Regions from separate parts of the Pseudoalteromonas sp. S3776 genome, predicted to be linked through region 3. Evidence: predicted binding sites of a transcription regulator. Region 3 holds the regulator's gene; each other region holds the start of a gene.

Region 1 (4,296 bases), on a different contig from region 3:
ATTGTTGCATGATGTCCTTTAAGTTCTGGTGCATCAGGAATACTTAATCGGCTTTGCTCGCCTTTAGGTAGGGTTGCTAAATCACTCATAATATTTGCTTTAAGTGCTTTTGGCACAGCGCCAATTAAACCCAGTGTTAGTTTAGATTGGGTAAGCTCTGTGTTGTAAAATGCTTTTACATCATCAAGCGTTAGTGCTTCTAAATCCGAAATATCGCCGTAGTTGTAGCTTTCGTATGGGTGGCCTTTATAAAGCGTGCTGTAGAGTACTTCTTTACCAAGCTCTTCGTCGTTAGAGGCTTTTAAGCCCGATTTAATACCGTCGATCATTTCTTTTTTAAGGCGTTTAAAGTCATCGTCTCTAAAACCTGGGTTAAGCAGTTGCTCGCTTATAATTGCATACCATGTTTCAGCATTGTCTTTATGTATACGCCCTTGGAACGACAGCATTTCTTTATCTATTTGATAACCGAAACTACCCGCAAGCGGGTAAAGCGCTTTTTGTATCTCTTTGTAACTCGTACTTTGCGAGCCACCTTGAGCAAGCATAGCGGCTGTAAGCGCAGCAACCCCTTTTTTACCTTTAGGGTCTGCGGCAGCCCCTGTATTGAATAAAAAGTTTACATCAATCAGTGGCGAGCTATTGGTTTTATCAAGTACTTTAAATACTGGTGCTTCAGGGGCTTTATCAAGTTTTGCGACTAACGCGTTTAAGCTTGTTTCTTGCTCAAACCCAGGGGCTTTATCAAGTGCCGACATAGTTACGGTTGTACGCGTGTCATCTACAAAGTATTTATTAGCCACGGCTTTAATATCTTGTGCTGTGATGTTGTCGGCCGATTTATAAAGCTGGTTAATTACCTCTGGATCGCGCTCAAAATGCATGTATCTTGCAAGGGTTGACGCAATTGCTTGTGATGAATCTAAGCCGTTAATAAAGCTGTATTTAAGGTTTGATTTTAAATCATTTAGTTTTTGCTCATCAACAAGCACGGTACGTGCTTTTGCGTAAGTGCGATTAATAGCATCGCGTGCTTTTGCTAAATCATCTTCATTTTCTACTTTTACAAATACATGCAATAAACCAGGATCTTTTGTCTCTGGATTGTAGGTAAACATTTGACTCGCTATTTGTTTTTCAACAACCAATTCTTGGTATAAATCTGAGTTATTTGAAAAATAAAGTTGTGAGATTAAATCAAGCGCGGCTCTATCTTTTTTTGCAGGCTCCCAGGCCGCACCTTTGTAAGATACAAGCAACCAATGACCAGGCAGACCTTCGTTTTTCTCATGTACATATTTAGGCGCTTGTTGTGCAGGCTCGGCTTTTATATCAGCAACGTAATTGCCTTTTTTCCAGCCACCCCAATGTTTTTTCACCATAGCCATGGTGGCTTTAGGGTCTACATCGCCGACAATTACTAGCGATACATATTCTGGCTTATAAAACTTATCAAAAAATTCTTTACCGTACGCCATTTGATCTGGCATGGCTTCAATATCTTCAAAAAAGCCCATGGTGGTATGTTTATAGGTGTGTGTATCAAACGCTTCTTCGCGAACTGCGCTCAATAACTTACGAATTGGGCTGGCGTTATTTTTTAAATACTCCCCTTTAACCGTTAGCGCTTCGGTTCTAAATTGCTCTTCGGTGTAGGTTAAGTTTTGAAAAATATCGGCTTCAATTTCAAGTACTTTATCAAGGTGCTGCTTTGAAAAGTTTAAATGGTAGTTTGTGTAATCATTAGTGGTGTAAGCACGGTTATCTACCCCTGCATTTTTAAAAATGGCAGTGTATTCGTCTTGCGGGAATTTTTTAGAGCCTTTAAACATCATGTGCTCAAAAAAGTGAGCAAACCCGGTTTTACCTTCTTTTACTTCATTTCGTGAACCAACCGATACCGGAATTTGCAGCGACACGACATCGGGGTAATCGGTTTTAACAACCATTACACGTAAGCCGTTATCAAGCTCTTCGATTAAGTACTCTTGCGAAAATACACGCTCATCAGCGGCTGTTGTTTGCTGTTGCTGTGCTGCTTGGGTGTTTTCGCTTTGCTGTGTTGCGCAGCCTGTTAGTGCCAGCGATACCGCTAAGCTTGTTGCTAGTAATTTAAATTTCATTGTTGTCCCTTTTTAAATTGAGCAAATTTGTTATTAGATTTAATGCTAATTCATAGTTGATTATGCCCTAAAGGAAATGATTGTAAGAGCTTTGCGACGGTTTTAATGTAAACAACTGTGTCAATTCCCTATTTTAAAAACACTTAAGCATGAAAAATACTCAAGTTAATTGAAAAACTTTCACCAAATAAATCTATCTAGACGTCTAAATGGCTGCTATATTAAATTACATACATTGGACTAAGCTGGAATGAGGATTATGGCTTTATCACTACAAGAAAAAATAGAAGACACCAATCAAGGTGTTTATCTTATTGGTACTACCCCGCCTAAAATTGGTACTGATAAAGTGCAACTAAAAATCATTGCAGAAAAACTACTTGCTCGCTTACACGAAATTGAATACGACGGCGTAATAATTTACGACATTCAAGATGAAAGTAGCCGTACAGATAAAGCACGCCCATTCCCGTTTAAACAAACGGTTGATCCGCGTGAATACAGCCACTTACTACGTAATTTATCTGCTCCTGATGTTATTACTTACAAAAGTGTGGCACAGCGTGGTGTAGAAGAGTTTAAAGGCTGGTTGGATGAAACCAAAAGCGACTACGATTTAAAAAATGTGGTTTTAGTGGGTAGCCCTTCATCGGTGGGTGATATAAAACTAAGCTTGCCCAATGCCTATAAAACGCTTGCAGAGCAAAGTGATGACTTCTTTTTAGGGGGCGTTACCATAGCAGAGCGCCATGCAAGTAAGCGAAATGAGCACGAGCGCCTTATAGAAAAAACAGCACAAGGGTGTCAGTTTTTTATATCGCAAGCGGTTTACGACGCACAAGCAACGATAGAGCTAATCACTAGTTATGCGCGTACCTGTAAAGCGCAAGGTATTACACCAAAACGAATTATTTTAACGTTTACCCCGTGCGGTGGCGATAAAACCTTAGAGTTTATGAAATGGTTGGGTATCTCAGTGCCAGAGGCCACTAAATGGCGCATGCTTGATGCAGAGAACACCTTAAGTGAATCGGTACGTATTTGCCGAGAAAACCTCGACCTAATACTTAAAAGCTGTGCGCATCTTGATGTGCCACTGGGCTTAAATATTGAAAGCTTAACAAACCGTAAAGAAGAAATTGACGCATCAATAAACTTATACCGTTTATTAAAAGCCACGATGGAATTAAACTTAGCCGAAAAACAAATCGCTTAGAGCCTCATTCTCCCCGTTTATAGCAAGCCTAATGGCTTGCTTTTTGTTGCTATGTTTAAGTGTATTGCTTTTATTATTATGCTTTTTTAGCCAATTTATACGCTTGTTTATTTTTATACATTTGGTGATCGGCCAAATTTAATAACGTATCAAAAGGTTGCTTTTGTTTATTAGTAAAACTTTCGCCTATGCTAAGTGTCAACGCGCATACGTTGTTTTCTAATAGTGCGTTTGTATACTCAATTTTTATTTTATCAATAATATGGCTAAGCTTACTTCTATCACTGATTTGCATTACAGCTACAAATTCATCGCCCCCTAAACGCCCTACTATATCAGCCTCTCTTAAATGTGTTTTTAAGGTATTTGCTAAGAGGATTAACGCTTGGTCGCCTATTTCATGGCCATAAGTGTCGTTTAGTTTTTTAAAGTCATTTATATCAATAAACAAGCAACACACATCAAAACCTAAACGCAGCGCTAAATTAAGTTTGTGTTGGGCAAGTAAGCTAAGTGCACGGCGATTATAAATATTGGTAAGCGGGTCAAGCATGGCTATTTCGCGCATTTGCTCAAAGCTATAAATAAGGGCTAAATCGTCTTCAATTAAATCACGAAGCTGCTCTATTAGCTCAAAATATTCATCGGTGTAACTGGTTTTTTTTGAATCTTTTAAACACAAGGTGCCAAATACTTCACCTTCAGGCCAGTGAATTGGCAAGCCTAGGTAGGATTCAACGCCCTCTTCAATCACCTCGGGCATGGTATTCCACTGCGTATCGTTGCGGGTATCGCTAACATACAAAGTGTTGTTGTTTTCGGCTACATATTTACAAAATAAGGGCGTTTCTGGAGGGAGTATAGGGTTGGTTTCAAAGTGTGAGCCGCCTTCATTTGCTCTAATAACTACGCGATAGCCTTTACTAGTAGCCTGAACTATATAGCCGGAAGGAGCCG
Region 2 (4,296 bases), on a different contig from region 3:
TCAGTACACGGCATAGAGACAACACGTACCTTTTTACCTTGGCTGCGTAGTTCTTTTGCTGAGTCTTGCGCTAGTTGTACCTCAGAACCAGTAGCAATAATAATTAGCTCAGGGTTGCCGTCACAGCTAAGGATGTACCCGCCCTTTTTAACATCTGCTAATTGTTGAGCGTCACGCGATTGTTGCTCAAGGCCTTGGCGAGTAAAGATAAGTGATGTAGGGCCATCTTTACGCTCAATAGCTTGTTGCCATGCAATTGCCGACTCAACTTGGTCACACGGGCGCCAGTTGTATAAGTTTGGCGTTAAACGCATGCTAGCAATTTGCTCTACCGGTTGGTGAGTTGGACCGTCTTCACCTAAACCGATTGAATCATGTGTGTATACAAAAATGCTTGGTTGCTTCATTAGTGCAGCCATACGTACAGCGTTACGCGCATATTCCATAAACATTAAGAAAGTAGCACCGTAAGGAATAAAGCCTTTGTGAAGGGCAATACCGTTCATAATTGCCGACATACCAAACTCACGTACACCGTAATAAACGTAGTTACCACTTGCATCGTCTGCAGTTAATCCTTTAGAGCCATCCCAAATTGTTAAGTTTGAGCCAGCTAAGTCGGCTGAGCCACCCATGAATTCTGGTAAAATTGGGCCAAAGGCGTTTAATGCATTTTGTGATGCTTTACGCGATGCTGGATTTGCAGGGTTTGCTTGTAACTGCTCTATGTACTCTTGTGATTTTTGTGCCCAATCAGCAGGTAAATCGCCAGCTGTACGACGTTTAAATTCTGCTGCTAGCTCTGGGTACGCATCTGCGTACGCTGCAAACTTTTCGTCCCAGCTTGATTCAAGTTCTTGCCCTTTAGCTTTTCCATCCCACTGTGCGTAAATATCTTCAGGAATTTCAAATGCCTCGCCAGTCCAACCTAAAAATTCGCGAGATGCTGTAATTTCGTCATCACCTAAAGGTGCGCCGTGACAATCGTGGCTACCCGACTTGTTAGGCGAGCCATAACCAATCACTGTTTTACAACAAATAAGCGTTGGTTTATCGGTAACACTTTTAGCTTCAGCTATTGCAGCACTGATTGCGTCGCTATCGTGGCCATCTACGCCACTAATTACGTGCCAGCCATACGCTTTAAAACGTGCTGGTGTATCGTCGCTAAACCAACCTTCTACTTCACCATCGATTGAAATGCCATTGTCATCCCAAAAAGCAACTAACTTGCCTAGGCCTAAGGTGCCCGCAAGTGAACATGCTTCATGAGAAATACCTTCCATTAAACAACCATCACCCATAAATGCATAGGTGTAATGATCAACAATGTCGTGACCTTCACGGTTAAATTGTGCAGCCAATGCTTTTTCAGCAAGTGCCATACCAACCGCGTTTGTGATCCCCTGACCTAATGGGCCCGTAGTGGTTTCGATACCTGGCGCGTAACCGTACTCTGGGTGGCCAGGTGTTTTTGAATGCATTTGACGGAAGTTTTTAATTTCATCAATTGGTAAGTCGTAACCACTTAGGTGCAGCAGAGAATAAATAAGCATTGAACCGTGGCCGTTTGAAAGAATAAATCTGTCACGGTCAGCCCACTCTGGATTAGTTGGATTATGCTTTAGATAATCGCGCCATAATACTTCTGCGATATCGGCCATGCCCATAGGGGCTCCAGGGTGACCAGATTTGGCCTTTTGTACTGCGTCCATTGACAAGACGCGAATAGCATTTGCAAGTTCTTTGCGAGATGGCATGAATTCTCCTACCTTTATGTGTATTTGCGCGGGTACTAATGTGCTCGTTTATACCCTTAAGTAACTTAAGAGCTGTTATAGCAACCATTCTTACTTAATGTGGGTGCTGTGTGCAATTAAAAACCCCATAAAAATGGGCTATTATGAATATTTTTTAAGACCAAAAAGTGATTACTCATTTTATTTAGACGTCTAGGCGTAAAAACACTATGCAAGCAGTTTCGTTTTAGATAAAATACGCCCCTTAATTTTTTAGCGCTAATACCGACGTTTGTGAAGCGCAATATTTGTGAGCAGAAATACAATGGCAAAACATTTATTTACTTCTGAATCTGTTTCTGAAGGTCATCCGGATAAAATCGCCGATCAAATCTCTGATGCGGTACTTGATGCTATCCTAGAGCAAGACTCTCATGCCCGTGTTGCGTGCGAAACTTACGTAAAAACCGGTATGGTTATGGTTGGTGGTGAAATCACGACTAGCGCATGGGTTGATATTGAAGAAATCACACGTAAAACAGTACGTGAAATTGGCTACACGCATTCAGACATGGGTTTCGATGCAGACTCGTGTGCTATTTTAAACACTATTGGTAAGCAGTCTCCTGATATTAACCAAGGTGTTGACCGTACTAGCCCAGAAGAACAAGGTGCTGGCGACCAAGGCCTAATGTTTGGTTACGCATGTAACGAAACAGAAGTACTGATGCCTGCGCCAATTACTTACTCACACCGTTTAGTACAGCGCCAAGCCCAAGTACGTAAAAGCGGCGAGCTTAATTGGTTACGCCCAGATGCAAAATCGCAAGTAACGTTTGCATACGAAAACGGCAAGCCAGTAGGTATTGATGCAGTTGTACTTTCTACTCAGCACGCTGAAGAAATCTCGCAAAATGATTTAGTAGAAGCCGTGATGGAAACCATTATTAAGCCGGTACTTCCTGCCGAGCTTATTACAAGCGCGACTAAATTTTTCATTAACCCAACGGGTCGTTTTGTAATTGGCGGACCTATGGGCGACTGTGGTTTAACAGGTCGTAAAATCATTGTAGATACATACGGTGGTATGGCACGTCACGGTGGTGGTGCTTTCTCTGGTAAAGATCCATCAAAAGTTGACCGTTCAGCAGCATATGCTGCACGCTACGTAGCTAAAAACGTAGTGGCTGCAGGCCTTGCTGATAAGTGTGAGCTGCAAGTATCTTACGCAATTGGTGTTGCAGAGCCTACCTCTATCAGCGTTGAAACCTTTGGTACAAGCAAGCTTGAAGAAGGTCGCTTAATCGAGCTTATTCGCGAGCACTTTGACCTACGCCCTTATGGCTTAATTCAAATGCTTGATTTAGAGCGCCCAATTTACCAACCAACAGCGGCATACGGTCACTTTGGTCGTGACGAATTCCCATGGGAACGTACAGATAAAGCAGACGCACTTCGCGCAGCTGCAGGCCTTTAAGCCAAAACACATTAATTAAAAACGGCCCTTTTAAGGGCCGTTTTTATATCTAAAACAAAAGTTAATAATGAGTTTTAGCGAGCCCTCGAATTACTTGCTGTTTTAGGTATATACTCTTTGCATAATAAAAGCTTAAGGGATAAGTAAATGGCCAATAATTTTCGCGTTATGTTTGTAGGGCTAGCTGAGGGCACTGAAACTAAAACTGCCTGCGTTAATTTAGCAAATAAACTAAAAACGTCTGAAGATAAAGTAACACAGTTTTTTAACGGCAAGACACTCTTTGCACCAAGCAATAAAGACAAAGCCCTAAAGCAAGCCAAATTACTCGCAAGTTTAGGCATTAAAAGTAAGTTACAAGCCACAGGTGAGCAGCCTCCTCAAAACCCTAGTGCAGCTAGTCAGCGTGATGAACGGATTTTTGATGCCCTCGATTACATAACAAGCAGCCTGATCCGCCTAGAAGAAAAGCTAGAAGAGCTAGAACAAAGGCTTCCAACCAATGAGCTAAAAAGCCCTGCAGACGAAAGCGATGAGTGGCAAGAAGATGATCTAATGCTTGACGAGCAACTTGATGAACCTGTTAAAGCGCGTAGCAATATTTTGTTATATTCACTGATTGCCACCGCCGTTTTACTACTAATTGTGCTTGCTGTTTACTTAGCTTTTCCTGATTTAGTGTCTATTTAATCGAAGGTGCGTAATTACAATGAGCAATAAACGTACACACATACGCCAATCTATTCGCCAATTACGCAATAATTTATCAAAAAAGCAGCAAGAAAAAGCCGCTGCACAGCTAAAGTTGAATTTTACTCAACAGCTAAATAGCGAGAAAACAGCCTCGAAAAAACAGATAGCCATTTACTTTAGTAACGATGGAGAATTAGATACATCGTTGTTAATTAACGAGTTATGGCGACAAGACCATACTCTTTACTTACCCGTTATACACCCGTTTAATGGGGCTACGTTGCTATTTCAACGCTATGAAAAAAACTCACCCATGAGGGCAAATCGCTATGGTATCTTGGAGCCTAAGCTGAACTGCTCTCAAATATGCCCATTAACTGATTTAGA
Region 3 (4,296 bases):
TGCTACGTACAGCCAGTTTAATATTACTATGTTTTAAAGGCGAAAGCGTTTTTGCATGTAACACAGGGTTACCCAACCGAGCTAATAGGTTAGCTTGTTCACGGCACACTTTGTTGTACTTAATCGCCTTTTCAACTTTACGGGGATCTGCACTAAACACGCCAGGTGTATCAGTCCAAATACATACATTGTGTGCGTCGCAATAATTGGCTAATAAAGTGGCGCTGTAGTCACTGCCATTACGCCCAAGCGTAACTGTTTCGCCATCAGCACTTGCTGCGATAAACCCTGTTACTACGTTAATTTTATTTGCTTCAATAACTTGGCTGCATTGCTGCTTGTTTTTCGCATGCAAAAGCTCCCCGCTTGTTACACTAAACAGCGCTCTAGCATCATGAGCACACGCTTGAATGTTTAATTGCGTTAAATAGGCCGCCAATAACCGCGCAGACCACAGTTCGCCATGCGCCAGTAGCGCCGCCTCTTGCAACTGCTGCTCGTTGGCTTGCTCTGCCACATCACTTAGCTCTTGCGCTAACACAGCTAAAGCTGCGTGTTTAGCATCGGCTTTTAATAACGCTTCAATTAATGCTGTTTGGTGGTTACTCAATTGCAGTAAAATATCAGCAACGGCTTGCTTATCTTGTTGTTGATAACTTTGCCACAGCGAAACCAAGGTATCAGTGGTTTTACCCGCAGCAGATACAACCACGCAGTCGCCTGGCTGTGTGTGAGCAATAATAATTTTTGCCACACTTTGATAGCGCTCGCTCGAACTTAAGCTCGAGCCACCAAACTTATGTACACTATTTACCATACTCAATCACCACAAAGCTGGATGGGCAGCCTGCTGCTTTACATCACCATTGGCATTGCCTGCGGCTTTACCAACGCGCCCTACATTTTTATTTTGTCCAGGTTTAACTAAGTTAAAAACACGCTCAAAATCAGCTAATAGATCTTCTACATCTTCAATACCGACCGAAATACGAATTAACGTATCGCCCACTCCCGCTTCTAGACGCGCTTTTGGCTCCATACCTGCATGAGTCATGGTCGCAGGGTGACAAATTAAACTCTCAACCCCACCTAGCGATTCAGCTAAGCTAAACTCTTTAAGGCTTGTTAAAAACGCCGCAGCATCATCCACATCCCCCTTAATATCAAAGCTAACCATGCCACCAAAGCCAAGTTGTTGGGCTTTAGCAAGCGTATGTTGAGGGTGCGATTCAAGGCCAGGGTAGTAAACTTGGCTAACATACTCAGAGCTTTCAAGGTATTTAGCAATCGCCAGAGCATTTTCTTGGTGCTGCCTTAAGCGCACATTTAAAGTACGTAAACCACGTAACGTTAAATAGCTATCAAATGGAGCGCCGGTAATGCCAATGTTATTGGCCCACCAAGCAAGCTCATCACCAAGCTCTTGTGTTGCAGCAACAACTGCACCGCCTACAACATCAGAATGGCCGTTGATATATTTAGTGGTTGAGTGCACCACAATATCTACGCCAAACTTAATTGGATTTTGTAATGCCGGAGATAAAAAGGTGTTATCGGCAGCCACTAATGCACCGCACTGTTTTGCTATATCCGTCACGGCTTTCATATCCGTTAGGCGCAGCACAGGGTTACTGGGTGTTTCTATCCAAATTAATTTAGGTTTAATGGTTAAAATTTGTTCTAGGTTTTCTGAGTTAGTTAAATCTAGTACTTTAAGTTTAAGCAAGCCGCGTTTTTCTAACGACGTAAATAAACGGTAGCTGCCGCCATAACAATCGTGAGGGATAACCAAGGTATCATCGTTATTTAATAACTGTGTGGCTAAATGCACCGCAGCCATGCCCGTAGCAGTAATAATTCCCCGCGCGCCACCTTCAAGCTCTGCTAGCGTTTCAGCTAAAATATCGCGATTAGGATTGCCACTGCGCCCATAGTCATATGCGCGCTTAGTATCAAAATCGGCAAACGAATATGTCGTCGATAAATAAATTGGCGGTACAACGGCGCCATGATGTTTATCGGCATCAACCCCATTTCGTACAGCAATGGTTGCTTTGTTTTTTTCGCTCATATTCGTCACCTGATTAATTTGGATGTTTAGACGTCTAAAAGAGTAAGTTATCCATTATAATAAGTCAAAGCTTTTAAAGCTCTAGATGGCTAAAAATAATATACGTGTAAAGCCCTCATAAATCTTTATTTGCCGTTACAGCCAGCTTATTAAGATAGATTGCTATCTATTATTTGACTATCTTTTTTAAAACGATAGAATTTCACGCATATTTACACGCTTTTTACGCCGTGTGAGAAATTAATAATCTGAGGCAACGATACATCTTATGGCTAAATGGAATGGTGAGTATATTCACCCATACGCAGAACACGGGAAAAAATCAGAGCAAGTTAAAAAGATCACCGTTTCGATCCCGCTAAATGTATTAAAAGTATTAACTGATGAGCGTACACGTCGTCAAATAAACAACCTGCGTCATGCAACAAATAGCGAGTTACTATGCGAAGCGTTTTTGCATGCATTTACAGGCCAACCATTACCTAATGATGATGACCTACGTAAAGACAACGCAGAAAAAGTACCTGAAGAAGTTAAAAAAATAATGCAAGAAATGGGTTTAGAAGTGCCTATTTTAGACGAAGAATAAAACGTCTTTTTAAACAAAAAAACCTCAGCATGCTGAGGTTTTTTGTTTAAGCGCTATATATTACGCCATGTAATTTTCAGGCAAGTCGATTTGTGCCACGCCCGATTCAACAGCCGCCATCGCAACCGCCTTGGCTATACGTGGTAATAAACGCGGGTCCATCGGCTTAGGAATAATGTAATCTGCACCAAATTCGAGCTTTTCTACACCCGCCGCTGTTAATACTTGCTCAGGCACTGGCTCTTTAGCAATACTACGAATAGCTTCAACAGCTGCTATTTTCATTTCATCGTTAATTGCGCTTGCACGCACATCTAAAGCACCACGGAAAATAAACGGGAAACATAAAACATTATTAACTTGGTTAGGAAAATCAGAACGCCCTGTGGCCATAATTAAGTCTTTACGCGCACTGTGCGCAAGCTCAGGTGCAATTTCAGGATCTGGGTTTGAACATGCAAATACCACTGGCTTATCGGCCATTAACTTTAGGTCTTCAGGTGCTAGCAAATTAGGACCCGATACACCTACAAATACATCTGCATCAGCAATTACATCTTGCAGCGTGCGCTTATCTGTATTGTTAGCAAAAAGCTGTTTGTATTCATTTAAGTCATCACGACGAGTATGAATAACCCCTTTGCGGTCTAGCATATAAATATGTTCGCGCAATGCTCCACACTTAATTAACAGCTCCATACACGCAACTGCTGCAGCACCGGCACCTAAGCATACAATAATGGCATCTTCTATTGATTTGCCTTGCACTTCTAATGCGTTAAGCATCCCTGCTGCAGTTACAATAGCGGTACCGTGTTGGTCATCATGAAAAACCGGAATACTGCAGCGTTCAATAAGCGCTTTTTCAATTTCAAAACACTCTGGCGCTTTAATATCTTCTAAGTTAATACCACCAAACGTGTCTGCAATGTTGGCCACTGTATTTATAAAATCTTCGGTGGTGCGATGCTTAACTTCAATATCAATAGAGTCAAGGCCGGCAAAACGCTTAAATAAGAGCGCCTTACCTTCCATAACAGGCTTAGAGGCTAGTGGCCCTAAATTACCTAAACCTAAAATTGCCGTACCATTACTGATAACTGCAACCATATTCCCTTTACCGGTGTATTTATACGCATTGGCTGGATCTGCTGCAATTTCTCGCACAGGCTCTGCTACACCTGGGCTATAGGCTAATGCTAAATCTTGCACCGTTTCAGCTGGTTTTGTTAGCTCAATGCTGATTTTGCCTGGAACGGGGTGAGAATGGTAATGTAATGCTTGTTCACGAAAATCTGACATAACGCGATGGTATCCTGCAATTTAAGTTAAGTGAGAGGGAGTATGGCGCTAAGATACTCTTATTAATTTTAAATTCCAAGCAATATCAGGTCTATCCTGTTATATGCTATATCCGTTAATTTTAAGTGATTTATCAGCAACTTCGCTAAAAGTTATCAACATTAAACAAATAAAAATTCATTCAAAAAGTGCTTTTTGAGGTTCATTTTACCTAAACAATATTTTTGGTATTTTGCATGATATTAGTTTATCAAACTGCACCATTATGGCGCGTTAATCACTGTTAAAAACAAATATCGCCACGATTAGCGCTTTTAGCAACTTGGTTAAAAAT

The links. Region 3 encodes MetJ, which represses methionine synthesis genes. Its sites were predicted from a motif close to TAGACGTCTAGACGTCTA; they were not measured.
Region 1: CWC16_RS14345 (methylenetetrahydrofolate reductase) is a predicted target of MetJ. The motif match lies at 2,322-2,339, and genes of this name have one in related genera.
Region 2: metK (methionine adenosyltransferase) is a predicted target of MetJ. The motif match lies at 1,946-1,963, and genes of this name have one in related genera.

What each region holds. Positions count from the first base shown of each region.
Region 1 is NZ_PNCU01000038.1:25,060-29,355, reverse strand. Features, by position in the region: gene CWC16_RS14350 (M16 family metallopeptidase) at 1-2,123, opposite strand, end outside; gene CWC16_RS14345 (methylenetetrahydrofolate reductase) at 2,383-3,339, shown strand; gene CWC16_RS14340 (sensor domain-containing diguanylate cyclase) at 3,416-4,296, opposite strand, start outside.
Region 2 is NZ_PNCU01000038.1:59,089-63,384, reverse strand. Features, by position in the region: gene tkt (transketolase) at 1-1,760, opposite strand, end outside; gene metK (methionine adenosyltransferase) at 2,065-3,216, shown strand; gene CWC16_RS14480 (hypothetical protein) at 3,364-3,906, shown strand; gene CWC16_RS14475 (5-formyltetrahydrofolate cyclo-ligase) at 3,926-4,296, shown strand, end outside.
Region 3 is NZ_PNCU01000033.1:29,066-33,361, reverse strand. Features, by position in the region: gene metL (bifunctional aspartate kinase/homoserine dehydrogenase II) at 1-817, opposite strand, end outside; gene metB (cystathionine gamma-synthase) at 824-2,071, opposite strand; gene metJ (met regulon transcriptional regulator MetJ) at 2,340-2,660, shown strand; gene CWC16_RS13690 (malic enzyme-like NAD(P)-binding protein) at 2,721-3,962, opposite strand.